Linked DNA regions of Shumkonia mesophila. The protein of the gene in region 2 interacts with the protein of the main gene of each other region in a pairwise test. Links are inferred from orthologs where the notes say so. Each region holds a gene or a part of one and is shown on either strand. Other genes may lie near its edges.

What was found.
Region 1: the proteins of def (region 2) and ODR01_RS00910 interact in binary tests that used the Escherichia coli proteins (3 or more experiments, as listed by UniProt). The link is inferred for Shumkonia mesophila from one-to-one orthologs.

The regions. Positions count from the first base shown.
Region 1 is NZ_JAOTID010000001.1:199,514-213,836, forward strand. The notes cover bases 10,370-13,268. They hold ODR01_RS00910 (aspartate-semialdehyde dehydrogenase), read right to left. Parts: upstream 12,383-13,268; coding sequence 11,357-12,382; downstream 10,370-11,356. Other genes in these bases: ODR01_RS00900 (CaiB/BaiF CoA transferase family protein), read left to right, coding at 10,370-10,402; ODR01_RS00905 (AAA family ATPase), read left to right, coding at 10,670-11,188; ODR01_RS00915 (hypothetical protein), read right to left, coding at 12,516-12,647; leuB (3-isopropylmalate dehydrogenase), read right to left, coding at 12,850-13,268. Also shown: ODR01_RS00860 (ABC transporter substrate-binding protein), read right to left, coding at 1-1,625; ODR01_RS00865 (DUF2160 domain-containing protein), read right to left, coding at 1,817-2,095; ODR01_RS00870 (carbohydrate ABC transporter permease), read right to left, coding at 2,109-2,912; ODR01_RS00875 (carbohydrate ABC transporter permease), read right to left, coding at 2,909-3,781; ODR01_RS00880 (ABC transporter ATP-binding protein), read right to left, coding at 3,794-4,870; ODR01_RS00885 (ABC transporter ATP-binding protein), read right to left, coding at 4,863-5,975; sucD (succinate--CoA ligase subunit alpha), read right to left, coding at 6,782-7,657; sucC (ADP-forming succinate--CoA ligase subunit beta), read right to left, coding at 7,657-8,856; more of ODR01_RS00900, read left to right, coding at 9,197-10,369; more of leuB, read right to left, coding at 13,269-13,962; leuD (3-isopropylmalate dehydratase small subunit), read right to left, coding at 14,009-14,323.
Region 2 is NZ_JAOTID010000016.1:70,624-84,892, forward strand. Bases 11,425-14,269 are described here. They hold def (peptide deformylase), read right to left. Parts: upstream 13,198-14,269; coding sequence 12,652-13,197; downstream 11,425-12,651. Other genes in these bases: ODR01_RS21260 (hypothetical protein), read right to left, coding at 11,425-12,518; ODR01_RS21270 (DUF4139 domain-containing protein), read right to left, coding at 13,279-14,269. Also shown: ODR01_RS21195 (pyrimidine 5'-nucleotidase), read left to right, coding at 1-712; dapD (2,3,4,5-tetrahydropyridine-2,6-dicarboxylate N-succinyltransferase), read left to right, coding at 809-1,651; dapE (succinyl-diaminopimelate desuccinylase), read left to right, coding at 1,661-2,830; ODR01_RS21210 (hypothetical protein), read left to right, coding at 2,818-3,384; tRNA pseudouridine(38-40) synthase TruA, read right to left, coding at 3,388-4,125; fmt (methionyl-tRNA formyltransferase), read right to left, coding at 4,148-5,077; ODR01_RS21225 (GntR family transcriptional regulator), read right to left, coding at 5,169-5,948; ODR01_RS21230 (SAF domain-containing protein), read left to right, coding at 6,144-6,431; ODR01_RS21235 (UxaA family hydrolase), read left to right, coding at 6,434-7,600; ODR01_RS21240 (tripartite tricarboxylate transporter substrate binding protein), read left to right, coding at 7,703-8,668; ODR01_RS21245 (tripartite tricarboxylate transporter permease), read left to right, coding at 8,759-10,264; ODR01_RS21250 (tripartite tricarboxylate transporter TctB family protein), read left to right, coding at 10,261-10,728; ODR01_RS21255 (hypothetical protein), read right to left, coding at 10,811-11,017; more of ODR01_RS21260, read right to left, coding at 11,232-11,424. UniProt on the Escherichia coli protein: Removes the formyl group from the N-terminal Met of newly synthesized proteins. Requires at least a dipeptide for an efficient rate of reaction. N-terminal L-methionine is a prerequisite for activity but the enzyme has broad specificity at other positions.

The DNA.
Region 1 (14,323 bases), on a different replicon or contig from region 2:
TTGTCGTAGTCGACCGTCTCGCCCTTGGGCTTCTCGTTGGCCAGCTTCGGCTTCGGCTCGCCGGGCTGGGCGTACCAGTAGGCCGGGTCCTTCTCTTCGTTGAGCTTCGGGCCGCATTCCTTCTGGGCGCCGGAACGGGCGATGCGTTCCATCACCCGGTCCATCTCGCGGGCCAGGTTGTCCATGGCGCGATCGACGCTCACTTCGCCGGCCACCGCCTCGCCGATGTTCTGCCACCACAACTGGGCCAGCTTCGGATAGTCGGGCACGTTGGTTCCGGTCGGCGTCCATGAGACGCGGGCCGGGCTGCGGTAGAACTCGACCAGGCCGCCCAGCTTGGGCGCACGCTCGGTGAAGCTCGCATGTTTCACCGTGCTGTCGCGCACGAAGGTCAGCCCGACATGGCTCTTCTTGGCGTCCACGGTCTTCGACACCGTGAACTGGGCGAACAGCCACGCCGCCTTGCGGCGGTCGACCGGCGTGCTTTTCATCAGGGTCCACGAACCGGCGTCCTGATAGCCGAGCTTCATGCCCTCTTCCCAATAGGGACCGTGGGGCGAGGGGGCCATGCGCCACTTGGGCGTGCCGTCGGCGTTGACCGTCGGGCCCGGCTCCACCATCGTCGCGGTGAAAGCGGTGTACCAGAAGATCTGCTGGGCGACGTTACCCTTGGCCAGGAACGGCAGGTATTGGTAGAAGTCCATGCCGAGCGCGCCCGGAGGGGCGTACTTGCGCAGCCAATCCATGTACTTCGTCAGCGCGTACTTGGCGGCCGGACTGTTGGCGCCGCCGCCCCGGCTGACCGAGGCGCCGACCGGCGTGCAGCCGTCGACGCGGATGCCCCATTCGTCGACCGGCTTGCCGTTGGGAACGCCCTTGTCGCCTTCGCCGGCCATGGAGAGCCAGGCATCGGTGAACCGCCAGCCGAGGTCGGGGGCTTTCTTGCCGTAATCGTTGTGCCCGTAAACCACGGTGCCGTCGATTTCCTTGACATCGTTGCTGAAGAACTCGGCGATGTCCTCGTAGGCCGACCAGTTGACCGGCACACCCAACTCGTAACCGTACTTGTCCTTGAACTTCTTCTTGAGATCGGCGCGCTGGAACCAGTCGTAGCGGAACCAGTAGAGGTTGGCGAACTGCTGGTCGGGAAGCTGGTAGAGCTTGCCGTCCGGCCCGGTGGTGAACGACTTGCCGATGAAGTCGTCGATGTCGAGCGTCGGCAACGTCACGTCCTTGCCCTCGCCGGACATCCAGTCGGAAAGCGGCACCACGAAGCCGTAGCGCATGTGGGTGCCGATGAGGTCGCTGTCGTTGATATAGGCGTCGTAGATGTTCTCGCCCGACTGCCATTGCGTCTGCAGTTTCTCGATGACGTCGCCTTCCTGGATCAGGTCGTGCGTCACCTTGATGCCGGTGATTTCCTCGAACGCCTTGGTCAGCGTCTTCGATTCGTATTCGTGGGTCGGAATGGTTTCCGAGACGACCTTGATCGACATCCCCTTGAAGGGCGCGGCCGCCTTGATGAACCACTCCATCTCCTTCATCTGTTGGTCCTTGGTGAGGGTCGAGGGCTGGAATTCGCTGTCGACCCACTTCTGCGCCGCCGCCATGTCCGCGCTGGCCATGCCGGCCGAAAGCACGAACGAGGCGCCGACCGCCCCGCCCATCAGGGCTCGTCTTAGCCTCTCCCTTGACATCGTCGTCATCTTTCGCCTCCTACCGGCCTTGAAGCCGTTCCGGTTGCCCGGTTGCCGCCGCCGCGGTGAAGGCCGAAACACCGGCCGGCGGGAAACTCTCCCTCCTCAATTTTCTGCCGTCACCCCCACCTGAGGATGCCGATCAGCCAGACCAGCGAAACCGCGAAGGCCCCCCACAGCGTGGCGTCGCTGAGGCCAATCCAGGCCAAGTGGATGTAGGCGCTGCCCAGAAGGCCGACGAACAGGCGGTCGCCCGGCGTCGTCGGGATGGGCAGCCAGCCGCGCCGCTCGGCGCTCGGCGCCACCACCTGCCAGACCGTCATGGCGGCCAGGATCACGCCGATGGTGCAAAAGAAGATCACCGTTGGGAGCGTCCATGCCATCCACGCAAGAGCCATGGTCCGTCTCCTCTCACACCCGGCCGAGGGCGAAGCCCTTGGCCATGTAGTTGCGCACGAACCAGATCACCAAGGCGCCCGGCACGATGGTGAGAATCCCGGCCGCCGCCAACAGGCCCCAGTCCAGGCCGCTGGCGCTGACCGTGCGGGTCATCACCGCGGCGATCGGCTTGGCGTTGGTGGTGGTCAGCGTGCGGGCGAACAACAGCTCGACCCACGAGAACATGAAGCAGAAAAAGGCCGTCACCCCGATGCCGGTGCGGATCAGGGGCACGAAGACGGTAAGGAAGAAACGCGGATAGCTGTAGCCGTCGATGTAGGCCATCTCGTCGATCTCGCGCGGCACCCCCGACATGAAGCCTTCCAGAATCCACACCGCCAGCGGCACGTTGAACAGCAGGTGCGAGATGGCCACCGCGATGTGGGTGTCGATCAGGCCGAAGGTCGAATAGAGCTGGAAGAACGGCAGCAGGAACACCGCCGGCGGCGCCATGCGGTTGGTCAGCAGCCAGAAGAACATGTGCTTGTCGCCGAGGAAGCGGTAGCGCGAGAAGGCGTAGGCCGCGGGCAGCGCCGTCAAAAGCGAGATCGCCGTGTTCATGCTGACGTAGACGATCGAATTGATGTAACCCGAATACCAGGCCTCGTCGGTGAAGATCTTGATGTAGTTGCCGAGCGTCAGTTCGGTCGGGATGATGGCGAATTCGCCCAGGATGTTGGCGTTGGTCCTGAGCGACATGTTGAGCATCCAGTAGATCGGAAGCAGCAACAGGACGAGGTAGAGGACCAGGCCCAAGGTTCTCTTGCGCACTCTCATCGCTTTTCTCCGGTGCCGACCCTGAGCAGCGCCTGGTAGAACAGCCAGCTGAACAGCAGCACGATCAGGAAATAGATGATCGAGAACGCGGCCGCCGGCCCGAGGTCGAACTGGCCGACCGCGATCTTCACCAGGTGGATGGACAGGAACGTCGTGGAATTGCCGGGCCCGCCGCCGGTCAGCACGAACGGCTCGGCATAGATCAAAAAGCTGTCCATGAAACGCAGCAGCACGGCGATGGTCAGGACGCCGCGCATCTTGGGCAACTGGATGTAACGGAACACCGCCCACGCCGAGGCGCCGTCGATGCGCGCCGCCTGGAAATAGGCTTCCGGGATCGCCCGCAAGCCGGCATAGGCGAGCAGCGCCACCAGCGGCGTCCAGTGCCACACCTCCATCAGCATCACCGTGATCCAGGCGTCCAGCGGCGCCGCGGTATGGTCGAAGCGGATGCCCAGCGTGTTGATGGCGGCGCCGAACAGGCCGATGTCGGGACGCGTGAAGATGATCCAGATGGTGCCGATGACGTTCCACGGGATGAGCAGCGGCAGGGCCAGCAGGACCAGCGTGAGCGAGGCCGTCCAGCCCTTCTTGGGCATGGCCAGCCCGATCAGCACGCCCAGCGGAATCTCGATCAGCAGCACCAGCCCGGAGAACAGGAACTGACGCCACAGCGCCTCGTGCAGGCGGCGGTCGGTCAGTACCTCCTTGAACCACTCGGTGCCGACGAAGACGCTCTGGCCGGGTCCGAAGATGTCCTGGACCGAATAGTTGACCACCGTCATCAGCGGGATGATGGCCGAGATCGCCACCACCACGAAGACCGGCAGGACCATGAACCACGCCCGGTTGTTTTGCCATTTGTCCATCGCCGGCTCCCTCTAGCGCACCAGGCGACCGTCGGCGTAAAGCCAGGTCAGGTGGGGGTTGAATTGGATGGTGGCCCGCTCGGCCGGAACCGTCTGGCCGGCCGACACCTTCACCTTCAGCACGTGCTCGCCCAGCCGGCAGGTGACGATCTTGCGCGCGCCCAGATCCTCGACGTCGGCGACCTGGACGGCCAGCCCGGCGCCGCCGTCGGCCAGGCGGATGGATTCGGGGCGCACGCCGATCTCCAGCACCGAGGCTCCCACCGCCTGGGTCAGCACGGCATCGGAAAGCGGAATGGCCTGGCCCGCCACCTCGGCGCCGGTGGCGGTCAGCCGGCAGGGCAGGAAGTTCATGCCCGGGCTGCCGATGAAATAGCCGACGAAGCGGTGCGACGGCGTTTCGAACAGTTCCTGGGGCGTGCCGACCTGCAGCACCCCGCCCTCGTACATCACCACCACCCGGTCGGCGAAGGTCAGTGCCTCGTTCTGGTCGTGGGTGACGTAGATGAGGGTCAGCCGATAGCGCTCGTGGATCTCCTTGAGCTTGCGCCGAAGCTGCCATTTGAGATGGGGATCGATGACGGTCAGCGGCTCGTCGAACAGGATGGCGGCGACGTCGGAGCGCACCAGTCCGCGGCCCAGCGAGATCTTCTGCTTGGCGTCGGCCGGCAGCCCGATGGCCCGCTTGCCGAGGTGGACGACGAGGTCCAGCATCTCGGCCACCTCGTGGACCCTGACCTTGACCGTCGTCTCGTCGATGCCGCGGTTGCGCAGCGGGAAGGCCAGGTTGTCGAAGACCGTCATGGTGTCGTAGATGACCGGGAACTGGAACACCTGGGCGATGTTGCGGTGCTCGGTCTTGGTGGTCGTCACGTCGTGGCCGTTGAAGAGCACCCGCCCGTGGCTCGGGCTGATCAGCCCGGAGATGACGTTGAGCAGGGTCGTCTTGCCGCATCCCGAGGGGCCGAGCAGGGCATAGGCGTCGCCGTCCTGCCAGACGTGATCCATTGGCTTCAAGGCCCAGTCCGCCTCGTCGCGGGGATTGGGCAGGTAGGAATGGGCCACCCCGTCGAGATGAATTTCAGCCATGGGCCACCTCCCCCAGCAGCCTGGGAGCGCCGCCCGACGGCGCCGCCACCAGCGCCCCCGCGCGGTCGAATACGAAGAAGGCGCCGGGATTGACGTAGACGCGGATGGCGTCGTTGATGCCGAACCGCTGCACGCCCTCCTCCTGGGCCACCCAGGAAACGCCGTTGTGGGCGACGTGGACGAAGGTTTCCGAGCCGCTGATCTCGCCCAGTTCCACCACGCCTTCGATTTCGATGTCGGCGACGTGGCGCCGGGACAGCGCCAGGTGGTTGGTGCGCACCCCCCAGCGATAGACGCCGTCGGCAAGCCCCGCCAGATGGCCGGCCAGGGGTACCCGAAGGCCGGCCCCCAGCAGCGCGGCGCCGCCTTCCACCTTGCCCTCGATCATGTTCATGGGCGGATCGCTGAACACGGCGCCCACCCGTTCGCTGGCCGGGCGGTTGTAGACGTCGATGGTCGGCCCCGCCTGCAGCACCCGGCCGCCGTCGACCACCAGGGTATTGCCGCCCAGCATCAGCGCCTCCAGCGGCTCGGTGGTGGCGTAGACGACGCAGGACTGGCGCATCTCGAAGATGGCCCGCAGTTCCTGGCGCAGTTCCTCGCGCAACTTGTAGTCGAGGTTGACCAGCGGCTCGTCGAGCAGCAGCAGGCGGGCCCGCTTGACCAGCGCGCGGGCCAGCGCGATGCGCTGCTGCTGGCCGCCGCTGAGCTCGGCGGGCAGCCGGGCCAGCAGGCCGTCGATGCGCAGCATTTCGGCCACCTGGCGGACCCGCCGGTCGATGTCGGCCTTGGCAACGCCGGCGCGGCGCAAGGGCGAGGCGATGTTGTCGTAAACCGTGAAGGACGGATAGTTGATGAACTGCTGGTAGACCATGGCGACGTCGCGCCGGCGGACCGAAACGCCGGTGACGTCGGCGTCGTCGACCCACACGCGCCCCGCCGTCGGCCGGTCGAGCCCGCAGAGCAGGCGCATCAGGGTGGTCTTTCCCGAAAGCGTGGGGCCAAGCAGGATGTTGAGGGAGTCCGGCGCGAGATCGACAGTCGTCGGATAGATGTGGGTCGCCGTTCCCACCCGCAACGTCACCTGGTCCAGTCCGATCCTCATCGTGCCATCACCGATGTTTGTATGATCGCTACTCTATTCGCGCCTTGATCGCCGTCCTCTTGCTTCGTGCACCGGGTCGCGCCGCCGACCCGTTCGCCGCCCCGCCCGTCCCTATCCGTATCGATGATCGAAAGCGAATCGCCACCGCATCGCGCCGGACGGGGCGACCTCCCCGCCATCGGCGGCGTCGGGGTTCCGTCCCCAGCGCGCAAGGCACTGCAACCCACGCTCGCGGATGGACCCAATCCCCGGGCAGCGGCCGTCATCGGCCAGCGTTGCCAAAAGGCCTTTATTTTGTCCGGATATTGGCCGTTGGTCCGCCGAAAAACCGGTTCTGCGGCAAGCGGCCTCCATCTCTACGAGGTTGTGCCCCGTCACGATCGCCTCCAAGCCTCCGCGGTGTACAGCGCCCGGTTGTCATGGCCGGCGCCGCTCTTTTTCTTGGCCCGCCCGCGTATGGAGGGGCAAATCGATACTGTTCAAAGCCGAAAATTTTGTCAATCTTTGGTTTTCGAATTGGCGTATTGCTTTTCGTTTTCGAACATTAATCCGTGAAGGCGATTCACAACCGACGAGACTCTTCCTCGCGGATTCGTGCCGTTTTCATCGACGGAGTGGCGGATGGGAATCGTCCGCCGTGTGACGAAGCCGCCGGTTGACGGCGAGACGGCGGGGCGCACTCGGTGCATCGGCCCCAAAGCCGGGCGGCCGTTTCGCCGCTCGATTCGCGGGACGGAGGCTCAAACGAACAGGGCGCGGCCCTGAGGCCGCGCCCTGTCGACTGGACGTCCGCGAAGAGGTACGGACTACTTCTTGAGAAGCTTCACCATGGTGCTGCCGATGGAGGCCGGCGTTTCGGCGACCGCGATGTTGGCGCTCTTCATCGCCTCGATCTTGTCGCCCGCCGTGCCCTTGCCGCCCGAGATGATGGCGCCGGCATGGCCCATGCGACGGCCGGGAGGGGCGGTGACGCCGGCGATGAAGCCGACCGTCGGCTTCTTCACCTTCGACTTCTTGAGGAAGTCGGCCGCGTCCTCCTCGGCGGAACCGCCGATCTCGCCGATCATGATGATCGCCTCGGTCTCGGGGTCGGCCAGGAACATCTCGAAGCAGTCGATGAAGTTGGTGCCGTTGACCGGATCGCCGCCCAGGCCGATGCAGGTGGTCTGGCCGAAACCGGCCGCCGTCGTCTGCGCCACCGCCTCGTAGGTCAGCGTGCCCGAACGCGACATGATGCCGATCTTGCCCTTGCGGTGGATGTGGCCGGGCATGATGCCGATCTTGCATTCGCCGGGCGTGATGATGCCGGGGCAGTTGGGGCCGATGAGCCGGGTTTTGGTCCCGCGCATGGCCCGCTTGACGCGCACCATGTCGAGCACCGGAATGCCCTCGGTGATGCACACCACCAGCGGCAGCTCGGCGTCGACCGCCTCCAGGATGGCGTCCGCCGCGAATGGCGGCGGCACGTAGATCACGGTGGCATTGGCGCCGGTGGTGGCGACCGCCTCGGCGACGGTGTTGAACACCGGCACGTCGAGGTGTTTCTGGCCGCCCTTGCCCGGGGTGACGCCGCCGACGACCTTGGTGCCGTAGGCGATCGCCTGCTCGGTGTGGAAGGTGCCCTCGCCGCCGGTGATGCCCTGGACGAGAAGCTTGGTCTTTGAGTTGACGAGTACGGACATCAGGCGGCCTCCTTCACCGCTTTGACAATCTTCGCGGCGGCATCGCCCAGGTCGTCCGCCGAAATGATCGGCAGCCCGGACTTGGCCAGGATCTGCTTGCCGGCCTCGACGTTGGTGCCCTCGAGGCGGACCACCAGCGGAACGTTGAGGCTGACCTCGCGGGCCGCGGCCACCACGCCTTCGGCGATCACGTCGCAACGCATGATGCCGCCGAAGATGTTGACCAGGATGCCCTCGACCTTGGGGTCGGACAGGATCAGCTTGAAGGCCGCGGTGACACGCTCCTTGGTGGCGCCGCCGCCGACATCGAGGAAGTTGGCCGGCGAACCGCCGTGCACCTTGATGATGTCCATGGTGGCCATGGCCAAGCCGGCCCCGTTCACCATGCAGCCGATGGAACCGTCGAGCGTGATGTAGTTGAGCGAGTGCTTGGCCGCCTCGCGCTCCGCCGGATCCTCCTCGGACTCGTCGCGCAGTTCCTGCACGTCCTTGTGGCGGAACAGGCCGTTGTCGTCGAAGTTCATCTTGGCATCGAGCGCGATGACCGCGCCCTCGCCGGTGACCACCAGCGGATTGATCTCGACCAGGCTGGCGTCGAGGCTGAGGAAGGCATTGTACATGCCCATCAGGAACTTGACGGCGGCGCCGACCTGCGCCCCTTCGAGTTTGAGCCCGAAGGCCACCTTGCGGCAGTGGAACGGCTGGATGCCGGTGGCCGGATCGACCGAGACCTTGACGATCTTCTCGGGCGTCTTGGCGGCCACCGTTTCGATGTCCATGCCGCCTTCGGTCGAGGCCATGATGGTGACGCAGGACTTGGCGCGATCGATCAGCATGCTGAGGTAGCATTCGCGGGCGATGTTGCAGCCCTCTTCGATATAGACCCGCTTGACCTCCTTACCGGCCGGACCGCTCTGGTGCGTGACCAGGGTCGAGCCCAGCATCTGGCCGGCGTTGGCCTTCACGTCCTCGATCGACTTGACGACGCGCACGCCGCCCGCCTTGCCCGCCTTCTCTTCCTTGAACTTGCCCTTGCCGCGGCCGCCCGCGTGGATCTGCGACTTGACGACCCACACCGGCCCGCCAAGGGTTTTGGCGACGCCCTCGGCCTCCTCGGCCGTGTAGGCAACGCCGCCGCGCGGCACCGTCACGCCGAACTTGGCAAGCAGCTGCTTCGCCTGATACTCGTGAATATTCATTGATCTACCCGAGCTTGTTGGAAACCGCTGTCGGGCGGGGAGGGACCGTCCCTGCCGCCCTTCGAAATGGAAAAGGAAACCTGCCGTCCCGGCGGCCACATGGCCCTGGGACCATGCGTTTCCCAAAGCACGTTAGGCGGACTCCCCCTCCCCTTCAACAGCGATTTCACGATGTGGAGGCTCCATCCGCCGCCGCGTCGCCACATGGTGAAAAATCTCTCGTGCTTTGGGGAACGCCCGCCGGCCGGAATTGACTCGCCGCCATACCGGCGGTAACGAGTGACACTTCCCATATCCCCAGGGACAGCCAAACAATTCTCCGCCAATCGGGAGGACTACAATGAGGAATTTCAAGCCCGACGCCAAAGGCCCCCTGAAGGGCCTTCGCATTCTCGACATGACCCGCGTGGTGGCGGGCAACGAACTCACCGTCCTGCTCGCCGATTTCGGCGCCGACGTCATCAAGATCGAAACCCCCGACAAGGGCGACGACCTGCGCGGATGGAAGACCCAGGGCGTCTCCACCCACTGGAAGGTCTATTCGCGCAACAAGCGCAGCCTGACGCTGAACCTGCGCGAAGAGAAGGCCAAGGAACTGTTCTCCAAGCTGGTCGCCACCGCCGACGGCCTGGTCGAGAACTTCCGCCCCGGCACCCTGGAAAAGATGGGCATGGCGCCGGCCGAACTGCACAAGATCAACCCCAAGCTGGTCATCGTGCGCATTTCCGGCTGGGGCCAGGACGGCATGTACAAGCACAAGCCCGGCTTCGGCACCCTGATCGAGGCGATGAGCGGTTTCGCCGCCTCCAACGGCTTCGAGGACCGGCCGCCGGTGCTGCCGGCGTTCGCCATGGCCGACATGATCGCCGGCCTGACCGGCGCCTCGGCGATCCTGGCCGCCATCCGCGAGGTCGAGGTCAACGGCGGCAAGGGCCAGGTCATCGACCTGCCGCTGTTCGATCCGCTGTTCTCCATCCAGGGCCCGCTGCCGGCCAACTACAAGGTCACCGGCAAGGTCCCGAAGCGCCTGGGCAGCCGCTTCACCATGGCCGCGCCGCGCAACGCCTACCAGGCCAAGGACGGCAAGTGGGTGGCCCTTTCCGCCTCGACCCAGGGCATGTGGGAGCAGTTCGCCAAGTCGATCGGCCAGGAAGCGCTGATCGAGGACGCCCGCTTCAAGACCAACTCCGACCGCCTGAAGAACGTCGATGAACTGGACGAGATCGTCAGCGCCTTCATGGGCAAGCACGATCGCGAATACATCCTCGACTTCTTCGACAAGGCCGGCATCACGGTGGGCCCCATCTGCGACATCGCCGACCTCATCGACCATCCCTACGTCAAGGACCGCGAGATCATCGTCGAGGTCCCGGACGAGGAACTGGGCACGCTGCCCATGCACAACATCACCGCCCGCCTGTCGGGCACCCCGGGCGAGTTCTTCCGCCCCGCCCCCAAGCTCGGCGAGCACAACGCCGAAATCCTGGGCGAGCTCGGCGTTGCCGCCGACGAGGTGAAGGCGCTGAAGGACAAGGGCGTCATCTGACGCTTGACCGACGCCTAAGCATTACGTCCTCGGGCCGGCCGCCTCCCAGCGGCCGGCCCGTTGCATTTGGGGTGCCGCAACGTCCCCCTCCCTCGTTTTCAGGCCACAGCCCTGAAGTTGGCGGCGGAGGGACAGGCCCAAGGCAGCAACTCTTCGATGTGGCTTTGGGATGCGGGTGATAACGTCGGTGCCACCCGGCCACTTGTGCCACGCCCGCGAACGGAGTTCACTCGATGCTCCTTTCCGATGCGGCAGCGGTGGTCCCCGATGGCGGTACTCATAGTCTTCTCCGGGCTTCCCGGAACCGGCAAATCGACGGTCGCCTTCCAACTGGCCGGGGAACTAGGCGCAGTCTGGCTGCGCATTGACACCATCGAGCAGGCGATGCGCGACAGTGGCGCCCTCTCCGGCTCGCTTGACGACGCAGGATACCGGGCCGCCCATGCTGTAGCGCACGACAACTTGCGCCTCGGCCGCACCGTTGTGGCCGACTGCGTGAACCCCTGGATGATCACCCGCGACGCGTGGCGCGACCTCGGCCGGCGGGCCGGTGCCGTCGTGCTGGAGGTCGAAATCGTCTGCTCCGACGCGACGGAACACCGCCGCCGGGTCGAGGGCCGGGTGCCCGACATTACCGGCCTCAGGCTGCCCGACTGGTCCGCAGTGATCGACCGCGACTACCACCCATGGGACCGCGCGCCCTTGCGACTGGACACCGCGAGGCTGAGCGTCGCGGAGTGCGTGGCGGCAATCCGGGTGCAGGGGGGCATCTTCCGACAGCAGTAGACTGTTCGCCTCGGAAGGCCCCGCCACAAGGGGAAGGAACGTTGTGACGCCGACTGGACCGCATCCTCATGGCTTCCTGCCCGAACAAAAAAAGCCGGGCGGTCGGAACCGCCCGGCGAGGCTGCATTTACGTCCGGAAATCTTGGGCGGCCGTTGCCGCCCTGGCATCTACTTCTTGAGGTAGGTCTTGATCAGTTCCTCGGCGATCTGCACGGTGTTGAGCGCGGCGCCCTTGCGCAGGTTGTCCGACACGCACCAGAAGCCGATGCCGTTCTTCACCGTCGGGTCCTTGCGGATGCGGCTGACGAAGGTCGCATCCTCGCCGGCGCATTCGACCGGGGTCGCGTAGCCCTCGTTGGCCCGCTTGTCGATCACCACGACGCCGGGCGCCTTGCGCAGGGCGGCACGCGCCTGCTCGTCGGTGATCGGCTTCTCGAACTCCACGTGCACCGCCTCGCCGTGACCGATGAAGGTGGGGATGCGCACGCAGGTGGCGAACACCTCGATACCGGCGTCGAGGATTTTCTTGGTCTCGACCACCATCTTCCATTCTTCCTTGGTCGACCCGTCGTCCATGAACATGTCGATATGGGGAATGGCGTTGAAGGCGATCTGCTTGGTGAACTTCTTCTGGTGCCGGCTGGCCGGCTCGTTGGCGTAGATGCCCTTGGTCTGGTTGAACAGCTCGTCCATGGCTTCCTTGCCGGCCCCCGACGTGGACTGGTAGGTGGCCACCACGACGCGCTTGATCTTGGCGATGTCGTGCAACGGCTTCAGCGCCACCACCATCTGGATGGTCGAGCAGTTGGGGTTGGCAATGATGCCGCGCTTCTTGTAGCCGGCGATGGCCTCCGGGTTGACTTCCGGCACCACCAGCGGAATGTCCGGCTCCATGCGGAAGTACGACGTGTTGTCGACCACCACGGCGCCGGCGGCGGCGGCCCGCGGCGAATGGGCGGCCGACACCTTGGCGCCCGGCGAGGACAGCACGATGTCGATGCCCTTGAAGTCGAACTTGGCGAGGTCCTGAACCTTCAGGATCTTCTTCTCGCCGAAGGACACCTCCTTGCCGACCGAGCGCTCGGACGCCAGGGCGACGACCTCGTCGGCCGGGAAGTTCCGTTCGTCCAGGATGGCAAGAATTTCGCGCCCGACGTTACCCGTGGCGCCCATGACGGCAACTCTGTAGCCCATTGTTGTTTTCTCCCGATTGGAGCGACCCCTCGCGGCCGCGTCTTGCTGTTGCATATGGCCCTCAACGAAAAGGCCCGCCAGGGACATCCTGCGGGCCTTTTTCGGTCATTCGTAAGAATGCGTCCGGCCCGCGCTACCCCACGGTTTTCGCTTTAGTGGTGGTGGTGGTCGTGCCGGTGACGGAAATGCGCGCGAACGCAGCCTTCGGGGCCATGCCGGCGCCGATTGCCTTGTGAGCGAACCCTGTGAACGAACGATCCATCATCGTCTTTCGAACTCCGTCGGCCGCCAGCATTATCCAGAAGCCCGGGCAAATGCAAGGGCAAGCTGCGTGGCGGCCGGTAAATTTCGCGGCGTGCCGGAATTTCGGGGACACCATACTAAATTCGGGCAGAAACCACGCAAGAGGCGAAGGCGTCCGAATTTAGTATGGTGTCCCCGAAATTAATGGTGTCCCCGAAATTAGGTCAGGCGGCCAGCTTGTCCAGTTCCTTGACGATCGATTCGCCCATCACCGTCGTCGACACGCGGGCCTTGCCCTTCTGCATGATGTCGGCGGTGCGAAGGCCGCCGTTGAGCACGTTCTTCACCGCCTGCTCGATAAGGTTGGCGTCTTCCGCCATGTCGAAGGAATAGCGCAGCATCATGGCGAACGACAGCAGGGTGGCCAGCGGATTGGCGATGCCCTTGCCGGCGATGTCGGGCGCACTGCCGTGCACCGGCTCGTACATGGCGCGCCGGCGGCCCTTGGCGTCGGCGGCGCCGAGCGAGGCCGAGGGCAGCATGCCCAAGGACCCGGTCGCCATCGAGGCCTCGTCGGACAGCACGTCGCCGAACAGGTTGTCGGTGACGATGACGTCGAACTGCTTGGGATTGCGCACCAGCTGCATGGCGCAGTTGTCGGCGTACATGTGGGTGAGCTGGACGTCCGGGAATTCGGCGTCGTGCAGCTTCTGCACCTCTTCGCGCCACAGAAGGCCGCTTTCCATGACGTTGGCCTTCTCGGCCGAGACCAGGCGGTTGGCGCGCTTGCGGGCCAGTTCGAAGGCGACGCGCGCCACGCGCTGGATCTCGGGCGTGGTGTAGACCTGGGTGTTGACGCCGCGCCGGGTGCCGTCGGGCAGCGTCTCGATGCCGCGCGGCTCGCCGAAGTAGACGCCGCCGGTGAGCTCGCGCACGATCATGATGTCGAGGCCCTTGATGACGTCGAGCTTCAAGGTCGAGGCCTCGGCCAGGGCGTCGAAGACCACCGCCGGGCGCAGGTTGGCGAACAGGTCCATGTCCTTGCGCAGGCGCAGAAGCCCGGCCTCCGGCCGCTTGTCGAACGGCACCTTGTCCCACTTCGGCCCGCCCACCGCGCCCAGCAGCACGGCGTCGGCTTTCATGGCGTCGGCCATGGTTTGGTCGGAAACGGCCTCGCCGCAAACGTCATAGGCGCAGCCGCCGACCAGCCCCTCGGCGATGTCGAAGGAAACGTGGCGGCGGCGGTCCATCCACTCGATGACACGGCGGACTTCGGCCATGACTTCGGGGCCGATCCCGTCGCCGGGCAGCATCAGCAGGGTCTTGGCGGAGGGCATGCTTCTTCTCGCTTTCTTGTTGTTTCCGTTGGGCGCCGCCGGCGGATCAAGCGGGTTGGGCGGCGGCGCGATGCACCCAGGGCTGGGTCATCTTCTGTTTTTCCTCGAAGGTCTCGATGGCCTCGGCTTTCTGGAGGGTGAGGCCGATGTCGTCCAGGCCCTCGAGCAGGCAATGCTTGCGGAAGGGGTCGATGTCGAACGTGACGCAGCCGCCGTCGGGGCCGCGGATTTCCTGCTTGGCGAGGTCCACCGTGAGGGTGGCATTGGCGCCGCGCTGGGCGTCGTCCATCAGCTTGTCCAGGTCTTCCTTGGAAACGGCGATGGGCAGGATGCCGTTCTTGAAGCAGTTGTTGTAGAAGAT
Region 2 (14,269 bases):
GCCTCTCGATTTTCCGGCTTCTCCTTCCACGGGTGTCTCTGTCGGCGACGGCGGCGCCTGGATCTTCGATCTCGACAACACCCTCTATCCGGCGGTGGACAGCCTATTCGTGCACGTCAGCCAGCGCATCCGGGACTACATCGGGCGCTTCCTCGACCTCGATCCCGAGGCGGCCTTCCAACTCCAGAGGGACTACTTCGTGCGCTATGGGACGTCGTTGCGCGGCATGATGATCGAACACGCCATGGACCCCGTCCCCTTTCTGGCCTACGTCCATGACGTCGATCTCGCCATGATCGCCCCCAACCCCCGACTGGATGCCGCCCTGGAGCGCCTGGGCGGACGCAAGCTGATCTTCACCAACGCGTCTTCGGACCATGCCGAGCGCGTGCTGGAACGACTGGGCGTCGCCCGCCGCTTCGACGCCATCTTCGACATCGCCGACGGCGACTTCGTACCGAAGCCGGAGCCGGCGCCCTACGCCACCCTGGTCCGCCGGTACGTGCCGAAGCCCGCCGCTGCCGTCATGGTCGACGACATCGCCCGCAACCTGGCGCCGGCGGCGGCGCTCGGCATGACGACGGTGTGGCTGCGCAACGACACCGACTGGGGCCGCACCGGCGCCGCCGACGGCCACGTGCACCATGTGGCGGACGACCTCATCGCGTGGCTGGAAGACGCGGCGGCGGGGCCCTTCCGCCGATCCGCCTGACCCGTCGACCTTCGCTGGCCGTTGTTGACAGACGCCGGCCACTTGCCCATGTTCGGGGGCCGACCGTTCCCTTGTTCAGACCATTGTTGGACACCCATGACAATCAGCACCCTGCAGCCCATCATCGACGCCGCCTGGGAGGCGCGCGAATCCATCACCCTGACGACCGAAGGCGAGGTCCGCGACGCCGTCGAGGCCGCCCTCGACCTTCTGGATTCGGGCAAGGCCCGCGTCGCCGAGAAACGGGACGGCGCCTGGCAGGTCAACCAGTGGCTGAAAAAGGCGGTGCTGCTGTCGTTCCGCCTGAACGACATGGCCGTCATCCCCGGCGGCCCCGGCAAGGCGCAGTGGTTCGACAAGGTCGCCTCGAAGTTCGACGGCTGGGACGCGGCACGTTTCCGCGCCGCCGGCTTCCGCGCCGTGCCCCACTGCGTGGTGCGGCGCTCGGCCTACATCGCGCCGGGCGCCGTGCTGATGCCGAGCTTCGTCAACCTCGGCGCCTATGTCGATTCGGGCACCATGGTCGACACCTGGGCCACCGTGGGGTCGTGCGCCCAGATCGGCAAGAACTGTCACATCTCGGGCGGCGCCGGCATCGGCGGCGTGCTGGAGCCGTTGCAGGCCGGCCCGGTCATCATCGAGGACAACTGTTTCATCGGCGCCCGCTCCGAGGTCGCCGAGGGGGTGGTCCTGGGCGAGGGATCGGTGCTCTCCATGGGCGTCTATCTCGGCGCCTCGACCCGCATCGTCGATCGCGCCACCGGCGAGGTCCACATGGGCCGCGTGCCCCCCTATTCGGTGGTGGTTTCGGGCACCATGCCGGGCAAGCCGCTGCCCGACGGTTCGCCGGGACCGGGGCTTTATTGCGCCGTCATCGTCAAGAAAGTCGACGAGAGAACCCGTTCCAAGACCTCGATCAACGAACTGCTCAGGGAATAGCCGCCAACCGTGGCCGCCCGCCTCGACCCCGTCGATCTCACCCGCGCCCTGGTGCGCTGTCCCAGCGTGACGCCAAGCGACGCCGGCGCGCTGGCGGTGCTGGAGGGCGCCCTGGTCCCGCTCGGGTTCACCTGTCACAGGCTCAAGTTCTCGCAGGCCGGCACGCCCGACGTCGACAACCTCTATGCCCGCCTCGGCACCGGGCGGCCCCACTTCTGTTTCGCCGGGCACACCGACGTGGTGCCGCCGGGCGATGTCGGCGCCTGGTCGGCCGGGCCCTTTGCCGGCGAGGTGATCGACGGCCGGCTGATCGGCCGCGGCACGGTGGACATGAAGGGCGCCATCGGCGCCTTCGTGGCCGCCGCCGCGGCCTTCCTGGAGGGTCGCCGGGACGGCTTCAAGGGCTCGATCAGCCTGCTTATCACCGGCGACGAGGAAGGCCCGGCGATCAACGGCACGGTCAAGGTCCTGGAGTGGATGAAGGCCAAGGGCGAGATACCCGACCACTGCCTGGTCGGCGAGCCGACCAACCGCGAGGCGCTGGGCGAAACGGTCAAGATCGGCCGGCGCGGCAGCCTCAACGCCTTGTTGACGGTGTACGGCACGCAGGGGCACACCGCCTATCCACAGCACGCCGACAACCCCATCCGCCGCCTCATGCGGATGTTGACCGCCATCGCCGATCGGCCGCTCGACGAAGGAACCGCCCATTTCGAGCCGTCGCGCGCCGAGGTCACCTCGATCGACGTCGGCAACCCGACCACCAACCTGATTCCCGGCAAGGTGACGGCGCGCTTCAATGTGCGCTTCAACGACCGGCACTCGGGCGAGTCGCTGAAGGCCTGGATCGGCCAGCGCTGCGCCGAGGTAGGCGGGCGGTTCGACCTGGCCTGCGAGGTATCGGGCGAATCCTTCCTGTGCCCGCCCGGCCCGTGGACGGACCGCCTGGCGACGGCGATTCGCGGGGCGACCGGGCGGACGCCGGCGCTGGACACCGGCGGCGGCACTTCCGACGCCCGCTTCATCAGGAACCTCTGCCCGGTGGCCGAGTTCGGCCTTTCGAGCGCCACGGGGCACAAGGTGGACGAGGCGGTGACGGTGGCCGATCTCGTCAGCCTGACCGAGGTTTACCGCCGCCTGCTCGCCGGCTACTTCGCGGACCCGCCGTGCCCAGCGTGAACGAAATCCTGCGGGCCCTGTACGGCGCGTACCGTCTGGCCCGCTTCGATGCCGGCGGCTTGGCCTACTTCGACGCCACGCCCGGCGGCTTCTGGAAATCCTTCTTCGCCGCCGTCATCGTGCTGCCGCTTTACCTGCTGCTGCTGGCGGTCCGCCTGCAAGGCGATCTTCCCGAGGGGACGCCGGCCCGCTTCCTGGCCATCGAGCTGATCGCCTACGTCATCGGCTGGGTCATCTATCCCCTGGTCATGGCCACGGTGGCCCGCCTGATCGACCGCGAACGGCACTACGTCCGCTACATCGTCGCCTACAATTGGGCCTCGGTGTGGCAGAACGTCCTTTACCTGCCGGTCGCCATCCTTTCGGTGGCCGGCCTGCTGGCGGGCGGCGCGGCGGGTTTCATCGCGCTGGCCGCCCTCGTGGCCGTTCTCGTCTACGCCTGGTTCGTGGCGCGCATCGCGCTCGCCCTTCCGGGGCTCCATGCCGTGCCCCTGGTGGCCCTCGACGTCGTGCTCGGCCTCCTGCTCAACGGCTTCGCCGACAGCCTGCTCTAGGAATCAGTAGAAGACCTCGGTCAGGTAAAGGCCGCAGGCCGGCGCCGTCGGCCCCGCCGCCGCGCGGTCGCGCGCGGCGAGGATACGCGCAACGTCGCCGGCGCTCCATTTTCCCTCGCCCACCCGCTTCAGCGTCCCCACCATGTTGCGCACCTGATGGTGCAGGAACGAGCGCGCCCGGGCCGTCACCCGGATCTCGTCGCCGTCGCGGGCCACCTCGATGGCGGAAAGCGTCTTCACCGGCGAATTGGCCTGGCATTCGGCGGCGCGGAACGAGCTGAAGTCGTGGCGGCCGATCAGCCCCTGGGCCGCCTCGTGCATGGCTTGCGCATCCAGCGGCACCGGCACCCACCAGGCGCGGCCGCGATCGAGCGCCAAAGGCGCTCGCCGGTTGGCGATGCGATAGAGATAGGCCCGGCCGACGGCCGAAAAGCGGGCGTGGAAATCGTCGGCGACCCGCTCGGCGGTCCGCACCGCCACCGCCGCCGGCCGCAGATGGAAGTTGATGGCGTCGCGCACGGTGTCGGGGCCGGCCTCGCGGACGAGATCGAAATGCACCACCTGGCCCAGGGCATGGACGCCGGCATCGGTACGCCCGGCGGCGAACGTGGTGATCCGCTCGCCACAAAAGCGCAGGATCGCCTCCTCGATGACCTGCTGGACGGCGAGCCCGTTCTCCTGGCGCTGCCAGCCGACGAAGTCGGCGCCGTCGTATTCGACGATGAGCCGGTAACGGGGCATGGGCGGCGGTCCCCTTAAGGCCCTAGGCCAGCCGCGAACCGGCGGGCACGGCGAAGCCACGCAGGAAGGCGGCGGCGTCGGTCGGCGCCTTGCCTTCGCGCTGCACCCGCTCCAGGCGGAGCGCGCCCTCGCCGCAGGCCACCGTGAGGGCCTCGTCCACCACCGTTCCCGGCGCCTGGCCACGCCCGGGCAGCGCGCGCGCCGCCAGCACCTTGAGACGGCTGCCGGCGGCTTCGCACCAGGCGCCCGGCGACGGCTGGAAGGCCCGTACGCGGCGCTCCAGATCGACGGCCGGCAGCCGCCAATCGAGCCGGCTTTCCCCGCGCTCCAGCTTGGCGGCGTAGGTCGCCCCCTCGGCCGGCTGGGGCTTGGGCGCGATCCGCCCCTCGACCAGCCCGGTCAGCGCCTCGACGGCCAGGCGGGCGCCGACCTCGGCCAAGGCGTCGTGCAGCGTTCCGGCGGTGGTGTCGGGCGTGATCGGCACGCGTTCCATCAGCAGGATGGGGCCGGTGTCGAGACCCTCGTCCATGCGCATCAGGGTGACGCCGGTTTCGCTGTCGCCGGCCAGGATGGCCCGCTGGATGGGGGCGGCGCCCCGCCAGCGGGGCAGCAGCGAGGCGTGGACGTTGAGGCAGCCGAGCCTGGGCGCCTCGACCACCCGTTTCGGCAGGATCAGGCCGTAGGCAGCGGTCACGGCGGCATCGGCGCCCAGCGCCACGAAGGCGTCCTGCTCGGCCTCGCTTTTCCTGAGGCTGAGCGGCGTGCGCACGGCCAGGCCGCGCGCGGCGGAGAAGGCGTGAACCGGGGCCGGCCGCTCCTGATGGCCGCGGCCGGCCGGGCGGGGCGGCTGGGCGTAGACGCAGGCGATGTCGTGGCCGGCCTCCATCAGCGCGGCCAGAACCGGCACTGCGAAATCGGGACTGCCCATGAAGATGAGACGAAGACGCGACATGGATCGGGGCTCGCCAGTTGCCATCGCAGGCTTCCTGTAAGCACAGCCGGCGGGCGCTTGGCAAGGGCCAGCGCACGCCACCGGCGGCCGGTCAGTCGATGACGCAGATGTAGCGATGCTCGGTGGTCAGGCAGCGGCTGACCCGCCATTCCACCGGCTTGCGGTCGATGCTCATGGCCAGGCGGGCGATTTCCTGCAACGGCTGGCCGGGCTGGATGCCCAACAACTCGGCCTCGCGCTCGGTGGCGGCGACGGCCCGCAGGTACTCCTCGGCCTGGTAGATGGTGACCCCGTAGCGTTCCTCGTAAAGCTCGTAGAGGGTGTTGGGCAGGCCGTCCCGCGACATCTTGGCCAGGCCGCTGAACTTCTTGGCCGACAGCGAAATCCGCTCGACGATGGTCGGCCGGCCGCCGAGGTCGCGGATGCGATCGATCTGGATCACCTGGTTGCCGGATTTGAGATCCAGCCTTTCCTCCTCCTCCCGCGTGGCGCGCCGGGTCGTGCACGACAGCACCCGGCTGCTCGGCAGCTGGCGCGAGCCGTCCTTGCCGATGAGGTGGAAGAAGTGGAACAGCGCGCGGTGCGGATTGTGGGTGGCGACGAAGGTTCCCCGCCCCTGTTGGCGCACCAACAGATTCTGCGCCGTCAGTTCGTCGAGCGCCTTGCGCACGGTGCCCTGGCTGACCCCGTAGCGGGCGGCCAGCTCGAATTCGCTGGGCAGCTTGTCGCCGGGCCGCCAGTCGCCGGCGATGAGCTGCTGGATGATCGAATCCTTGATCTGCTTGTAAAGGGGCCGGAAATCGACGTCGCCGCCCGGCCGGGGCGCGTCCCCGGCCCGATTTGCCGCCCCGTTCGCAACGCTTTCTGCCATTCCAACCTCTCCCCGGGGAGCCAGCAGCCTCGCCCGTGCATTCCGCTCCCGGAAACAACCTTATGTTCTATGGTCTTATATAAGATATATCCTTTGGCATTGACAGGGGCACGTCAAGCTCAATAGTTTTGGCTCTCGTCATTCAGTTTTGGTTCTCGTCATTCGCATGTATCATGCAAGCCAAGGGAGGACACCGTGGCAGCTCCAGATTTCCTGGTTCATGACTCCGCCGATACCGTCGGCGTGGTCGTCGTGGAGGGTGTCACCGCCGGTCAGCAGTTGACCGGTTGGGTGATGGACACCGACAAGACCATCAAGATTAAGGCCCTCAACCCCATTCCGTTGGGACACAAGGTGGCGCTCGCCGTCATCAAGAAGGGCGACACCGTCATCAAGTACAACAACGACATCGGCAAGGCCGTGGCCAACATCGACAAGGGCGGGCACGTCCACGTTCACAACACCAAGACGAAGAGGTGGTAACCATGAAGAAACCAACTTTCTGGGGATACCGCCGCGAGAATGGCCGGGTCGGCGTCCGCAACCATGTCGTGATCCTGCCGCTGGACGACCTGTCGAACGCCGCCTGCGAGGCGGTCGCCAACAACATCAAGGGCACCATGGCCCTGCCGCACCATTACGGCCGGCTGCAGTTCGGTGAAGACCTCGAACTGCATTTCCGCACCATGATCGGCACCGGCGCCAATCCGAACGTCGCCGCCTGCATCGTCATCGGCATCGAGCCGCTGTGGACGCAGCGCATCGTCGACGGCGTCAGGAAGACCGGCAAGCCGTGCGAAGGCTTCGCCATCGAGAAGAACGGCGACATCGCCACCATCGCCGCCGCCTCGCGCAAGGCCAAGGAATACGTGCAGTGGGCCAGCGAGCTGACCCGCGCCGAATGCCCCGTCAAGGACCTGTGGGTTTCGGTCAAGTGCGGCGAATCCGACACCACCTCGGGGCTGGCCTCGTGCCCGACGGTCGGCAACCTGATCGACAAGATGGACGCCTGGGGCGCCACCACCTGCTTCGGCGAAACCTCGGAGATCACCGGGGCCGAGCAGGTTTGCGCCACCCGCGGCAAGACCCCCGCGATCGGCAAGAAGTTCCTCAAGACCTGGAACGACTACAACGACTTCATCCTGTCCGTGAAGACGGACGACCTTTCCGACTCGCAGCCGACCAAGGGCAACATCGAAGGCGGACTCACCACCATCGAGGAAAAGGCTTTCGGCAACCTCCAGAAGATCGGCAAGAAGGCCAAGTACATCGAGGTTCTGCAGCCGGGCGAAGCCCCGACGAAGGGCCCCGGCCTCTACTTCATGGACACTTCCTCGGCCGCCGCCGAGTGCGTGACCCTGCAGGCCGCCGCCGGCTACGTCGTGCACCTGTTCCCGACGGGACAGGGCAACATCATCGGCAATCCGATCGAGCCGGTGATCAAGCTCAGCGCCAACCCGCGCACCGTACGCACCATGAGCGAGCACATCGACGTCGACGTTTCCGGCATCCTGCGCCGCGAAATGAACCTCGATCAGGCCGGCGACAAGCTGATCGACATGACCATACGAACCGCCAACGGCCGCCTGACGGCGGCCGAGGCCCTTGGCCATCGCGAATTCGTCATGACCAAGCTGTACCGCAGCGCCTAAAAAAAGCAGAATGGACGGGCCGCTTCTCGCAAGAGGGCGGCCCGAACCACATAGGGCACTCGCGTTAAGTACGACAGGGATGTGCACAATCAGGAGAAGACCATGAAAACATATGGCAAGATCGCGTTGACGACGGCGGCCGCGGCGGTCGCTCTGACGTTAGGACTGGCGGGCACCGCCTTGGCGGAATTCCCCGACAAGCCCATCAACTACATCATTCCCTTCAAGCCGGGCGGCGAATCCGACGTCACGGCCCGCTTCCAGCAGCCCTACTTCAAGAAGTTGTTCAACCAGGATCTGGTGATTTCCTACAAGGACGGCGGTGGCGGCGCGGTGGCCTGGGCGCAGCTCAATACGATGGCCGGCGACGGCTATTCGGTCATGGGCACCAACCTGCCGCACATCGTGCTGCAGCCGGCCCAGAAGGACGTCGGCTACACCACCGACGAGATGACCAACGTCCACATGTTCCATTTCTCGCCCGACGCCATCGTGGTGAAGGACGATAGCGAATTCAAAACGGTCAAGGATCTGATCGCCTTCGCCAAAGCCAACCCCGGCAAGGTGACCTTCTCGGGATCGGCCAAGGGTTCCGCCAACCACTTGGCCCAGGTCACCTTCGATCGCCTGGCCGGCATCAAGACCGCCTATGTCGCCTTCGCCGGCACCGCGCCATCCACCACCGCCCTTCTCGGCGGCCAGGTCACGGCCTCGTGGGGCTACACGACGGTTCCCTCGCAGTACCCCGGCACCCGCATGCTGGCGGTCGCCATGGAGAAGCGGCACCCCAACTTCCCCAACGTGCCGACCTTCAAGGAACTGGGCTTTGACATGGTCAGCGGCGCCTATCGCGGCATTGGGGTCCCCAAGTCGACGCCCGAGAACCTGCGCGTGAAACTGGGCCAGATGTTCCAGAAGATCAACGACGACCCGGCCTTCATCAAGCAGATGGAAGACGCCGGCTTCGCCATGGTCAATGCCCCTTATGGGCCCGAACTGACCAAGTTCATGACCAAAACGAAGGCCGATATCCTGCAGTCGTCCAAGGAAGCCGGACTCATCAAGTAGCAATCCCCGCGGCGGACGATATTCGGGCGCTCCGGTCGATTCCGATCGGGGCGCCCCTATAAAACGGGAGGAAACCCGTGGAGAGTGTTTATGAGTGGATTTGAATTCATCCTGGCTGCCCTGACTCCCTACCACATCGCCATCGCGCTGGCGGGAGTGGTTGCGGGCACCGTCGTTGGCGCCCTGCCGGGCCTGACCGCGACAATGGCCATCGCGGTTCTCATTCCCATCACCTTTTCGATGGAACCGGCCTCGGCGCTGATTCTGATGGGCGCCGTCTACACCGGCGCCATCTACGGCGGGGCCTATTCCGCCATCCTGCTGAAGACACCGGGGACGCCTTCGGCCATCGCCACCACGTTCGACGGCTATCCTATGGCCCGCAGGGGGGATGGCGATCTGGCGGTGACGCTGGCCTGCACGTCCTCCGTGTTCGGCGGTCTGGTCGGCGCCACCGTGCTGCTCCTCCTCGCCCCGCCACTCGCCGAGATCGCGCTGGCTTTCGGGCCGGTCGAATACTTCTGGTTGGCCATTTTTGGCCTGACGCTGATTTCGGCGCTCTCCGAAGGACACCTGCTGAAGGGCTTGATCGGCGGCTGCTTCGGGATGCTGCTCACCACCATCGGCGTCGCCGAGGTCAGCGCCGACATTCGCTATACCTTCGGCTCCCAGACCCTGATCGGCGGCATCGAGCCGGTGGCCGCGCTGATCGGCCTTTACTGCATTCCCGTGATGATCGATCTGGTCGCCGCCCCGGGGCGTCACCTGAAGGTCTCTGCCGAGAGCCGCGGGTTCCGGCTGCGCGAGGCGCTGACCCTGTCATGGCGCCACAAGTTCAATCTGGTCCGCAGTTCAGTCATCGGCACCCTGGTCGGCATCCTGCCCGGCGCCGGCGGCTCCATCGCCAGCCTGGTCGCCTATTCCGAGGCCCGCCGCGCCTCCAAGCGCACCGAGCATTTTGGTACCGGTGAGCCCGAGGGCGTGATGGCCAGCGAATCGTCCAACAACGCCACCGTCGGCGGCGGTTTCATTCCCACCCTGGTGCTGGGCATCCCGGGAACGCCGCCCGACGCCGTCATCCTCGGCGCCCTGCTCGTGCAGGGCATCCGCACCGGTCCCAAGCTGTTCGTCGGCGAAGAGAGTTCGATCGTCTACATCTTCATCGCCGGCCTGTTCATCGCCACGATGCTGATGTTTCCGACCGGCCTGCTGATCGGCCGCTACGCCTTTCGGTTTATCGTCACCGTTCCCAAGGCCCTGCTGGTGCCAACCGTCGCCTTCATGACGATCATCGGCACCTATGCCATCCGCAACAGCATGTCCGATGTCGTCATCATGATCGGGCTCGGCGTTGTCGGCTGGGTTCTGGATCGTTACGGCTTCAAGCCGTCACCCATCGTGCTGGGACTCATCCTGAGCCGCATCGCCGAACAGGGCTTCGTGCAGGGATGGATCATCGGAACCGCCCGGGGCAACGTGGTGGCCGAGTTTTTCGCACGGCCCATTTCGTTGGGCATCATCGCGTTCATCGGCGTTTCGCTGTTCTACCCGATGATTGCCAAACGCTGGAGAATTAGCACGGAGATGAAAAAATGACGGCCAAGCCTGAACGCGACACCCCAGGCATCATCCTGGCCGCCGTCTTCATCGTGATCGGCGGCATCTTCCTCGCCGAATCGCGGAACCTGATGGATGCCGATTCCTATGTCTTCCCGTCGGCCATCTGCGCCGTGATGATCCTTCTCTCGACGATCTTTATCATCAAGAACCTCGTGCGCCCCCAGCCGGACGTCGACGCCTCCATCGTACCGGGTTCGACGTTCCGGCGTGCCGGGCTGGTCGCCATGATGCTGGCCAGCGCCCTCGTCATGCCCTACGTCGGGTTCGTGCTGGGGGGATTGGGCGTCTTCGCCGCGCTGACCGTGCTGGCCATGTTCGAGCCGTGGAACCCAAAACGCGCGCTCCTCTACGCGCTGATCGGCGCCGCCATCGTCAGCGTGTTCTACATCGTGTTCGCGAAGGTGTTTTTGGTGCCGTTGCCGGAAATGCCGTTCCTCTGATCGTCGTCGGGCCGACGACTCCGGCCATTCCGCCACCCGAGGTCCCATTCATGCGGGCCCCGGGTGGCAGAAGGTTACCGGCCTACTTCTTGTACCAGGGGCAGTTCTCGGCAGACGCCTTCGCGCCGTCGAATTCGCCCTTGGAGTTGGCGTACTGCGTGTAGACGACCGAGCCGTCGGGCGCGCACCACGGATTGAGGAACGTCCCCGCCTTGCGGGTCTCCCCCGAACTGGCACAACCGGCAACCAAAACAGCCGCCAACGCGGCAACGACGAAACCCAGTTTCATCTTTTACCCCCTTCTCAAAACAACGAAAAAATCGGCCGTGCCCTTCTAGGTATGGGGACGGCCGCGCTGCGGCAAGGGGGCATCGTCAAAACCCCGGTGCCGAAAGTTCGTCTTCGGCGGGCAGATTCGGCCCGGATTGTGGCAAAACGATGAGAAAGCGCCGGTCCCGCAAGGGTTCGGCCGACGCCGCCGGGGCGCCGGCCGGCCATCCCTTTCAGCCGAGCAGGTTGCCCTGGTTGTCGAAGGCGAAAGGCTTGGCCTCGCCCAGGACGGCGAACGAGCCCGGTTTCGCCTTGATCTCGTCGAGATAGGTCTCGGACATCTGGATCTTGTGCAGCTTCTTGGTGTTCTTGATGCGCACGATGCGCAGCTTCTCAAGCTCGAGCCCGACGCAGGTCTGGATGGCCACGGCAATGGCCTGCCTGTCCGAGTTGACCACCATCGGCATGCGCGCCCCTTCGAGGTTGCGCGCCGTGATGCCGTTGGTATAGGTCGAGCCCAGGTCCATCTTGTTGAAGACCCGAAGCGTGATCAGGTCGGCCACGCCCATGCCGGCGACGTTGCCATGCGATTCTTCGGAAATGTCGCGGATGATGATGCGCTTGAGCGGCAGCGCCACGAAGCCGGGAAGGCCCGAGGAGGCCCGCCCGGTGACCGTCGGGTCCATGCCCTGGCCGCTGATGTTCTTGCCGATCTCGTCGACGATCAGAACGTCGATGGACGACATCAGGAGCTTGCCCATGATGTCCTTGGCCTGGATCAGCAACTCCTTCTCGCGGGCCACCATCTTCTCCGGCGGGATGGCCTCGATGACCGCCAGGCCGTCATAGGCGTTTTCCACCAGGCCCAGCGCGAAGACCACCGGCAGCACCTTCATCTGCGCGGCCGCCGCCTTGGGAATGATGTCGGCGAAGCGGGTAAACCCCAGGGAATGGAACATCGTGGCGCCGTGGTGTTTGCCCAGGCCGATGACCATCATCTTGCACAGGCCGCTTTCGTAATCGCCCTTGTAGTTGGAATGGGGCTTGATCTTGTTGAGGATGACGATGCCATCGGCGCCATGGGCGTACTTGTCGCAGTAAAGGGGAACGCCCTCCACCGACGTGGTCTCGACCACCTCCATGCTGGCCAGGATCGGCGCGCCGACGCTGGCCTCGGTGATGCCGTAGCCTTCGAGCAGGCTCTTCTGGCCGTCCGCCGTGCCGCCGCCGTGGCTGCCCATGGCCGGCACCAGGAACGGCTCGGCCCCCCAGGCCTTGAGTTGGTCGACGACGGTCTTCAGAATCTCGACGGCGTGCGGAATGCCGCGGCTGCCCGCCGTGATGGCGATGCGCTTGCCCTTCACGTCGGGGCGCTTCGGCAGCGCCGCCAGGGTGCGCTCGACGGCCTGCCTGACGTCGGCGATCGCCTCCTTGGGAAAGCGCTGCTCGACGGGAAGCATGCGCGGCAACGGATAGTTTTCGCCGGCCGGCAGCGAAAGTTCGACCTTGTCCAGTTTCACGGTGGCATGGCTCCATGCGCAAGAGTGCGGCGCAGCCCTTGCCGGCGCGCCAGGTTCCGGGGGGAGCGGCATCTTAGCGGATTCGCCGGAAATCTTCGAGAAATTGCGGGCGGGCGAGAGAAAAAATTATGGCTCAGCCGACCGCGGCGCCGTTCAGTTTCTTGCTCTTGACCAGCTTGCGCAGGATCATGCCGCGCTTGAGCGCCGAGATGCGGTCGACGAACAGCACCCCGTCGAGGTGATCGATCTCGTGCTGGATGCAGGTGCCGAGCAGGCCGTCGGCCTCGATCTCCCGCTCCTCTCCCGTCTCGTCGAGATAGCGCACCCGCACGCGGGCCGGACGGATGACCTCGGCGTAATGCTCGGGCAGGGACAGGCAGCCCTCTTCGCGGGCCTCGTCGTCATCGGACACCCAGACGATCTCGGGATTGGCCATGCATAACGGCGCCAGCGATCGGCCCTCGCCGTCGTCGTCCTCCTCGCCATGCGGCGCGGCGACGACGATGACCCTTTTCAACACCCCCACCTGGGGCGCGGCCAAGCCGATGCCGTCGGCAGCCTTCATGGTTTCAAGCATGTCGTCCATCAGCCGGCGCACCGCGCCGTCGACGGCGGGCACCGGCCGGCACTTCGCCTTCAGGCGGGGGTCGGGGGCGATGAGGATGGGCAGGACAGCCATGGGACTCCACGTTCGACAGGCTCGCGATACGCCGAGCACATATGGCCGATTCCCGCCGCCGTCAAGTCGCGGGATTGCCCCCTAGCGCGGGCGCTGCACGCGCGCCCGGTAACTCAGCATCGCCTTGCCGCCGGCCGGAACGGCAACGGTCCAGGTGGCCTCGCTGCCCGAGAAGGCCTCGTGGGCCTGGCTTTCGCTCAGGATTTTGGCCGCGCCGGGAAAGCGCTCGGCGAGCCGCACCGTTACCGGCTCGGACTTGGCGTTGGTCAGCGCGATCTGCTGCTCCGTCTCGAAGGCGCGCTCGGGCAGGCCGTCGGTGGTGAAGGCCGTCTGCCGGTATTGGATGCCGATATCGACCGCCTCGCCCAGGTTGAGCGCCACCTCTTCGTCGGCCGCCGTATGGGCGATCGACTGTTCGCCGGTGAACTGCATGCGTCCCTGGGAGTCGCGCTGGTAAACCCGCACCAGCCCGGCCGGCAGCGGCTGGCCGAGGCCGGACTTGGCGGCGTTCGCGAATTTCACATAGATGGCGGGCCGATAGGTTGTCGGCACGGCGCCTCCGCGCTCGGGCGTCTCGCCGATCCAGCGCTGGCGGACATACTGGCGGGTAACCGGCACCGTCGGCGCCGACAGCAGGGCCACCTGCTTGGTCTGGTTGTTGGCGAGCGTCGCCTTGCGCGGCAGCGCATAAAGATGGACGTCGCCCACCGCCTCCCGGCGCATGGCGTCCTCGGCCGGGGCGGCGGCCGCCATGGCGGCGCCCTTGAAGGCGGCCAACGGGCGTTCGCCCTCGCGGCGCACGGTCCCGGCGAGCAACTGCACGTCGGCATCGGCGAAAGCGACGCCGGTCTCGTTCACCAGCGACGCCCAGGCGCCGAGAGCCAGCGTTTTGCCGGCGGCGTCGAGTTCGGCGGCGTAGTCGGCCCGCCAGCGCAACCCCTCGGTCAGGTAGGTGAGCTCGAGCGGCGCCTCGGCGGCGGCGGCGCTTTCCGCCTCGATCAGCAGCGTCGGCTGCGCCCTCAGGCCGGCCGGCACCGAATCGAAAACCAAACGGCCGGGGACGGTGATTTCG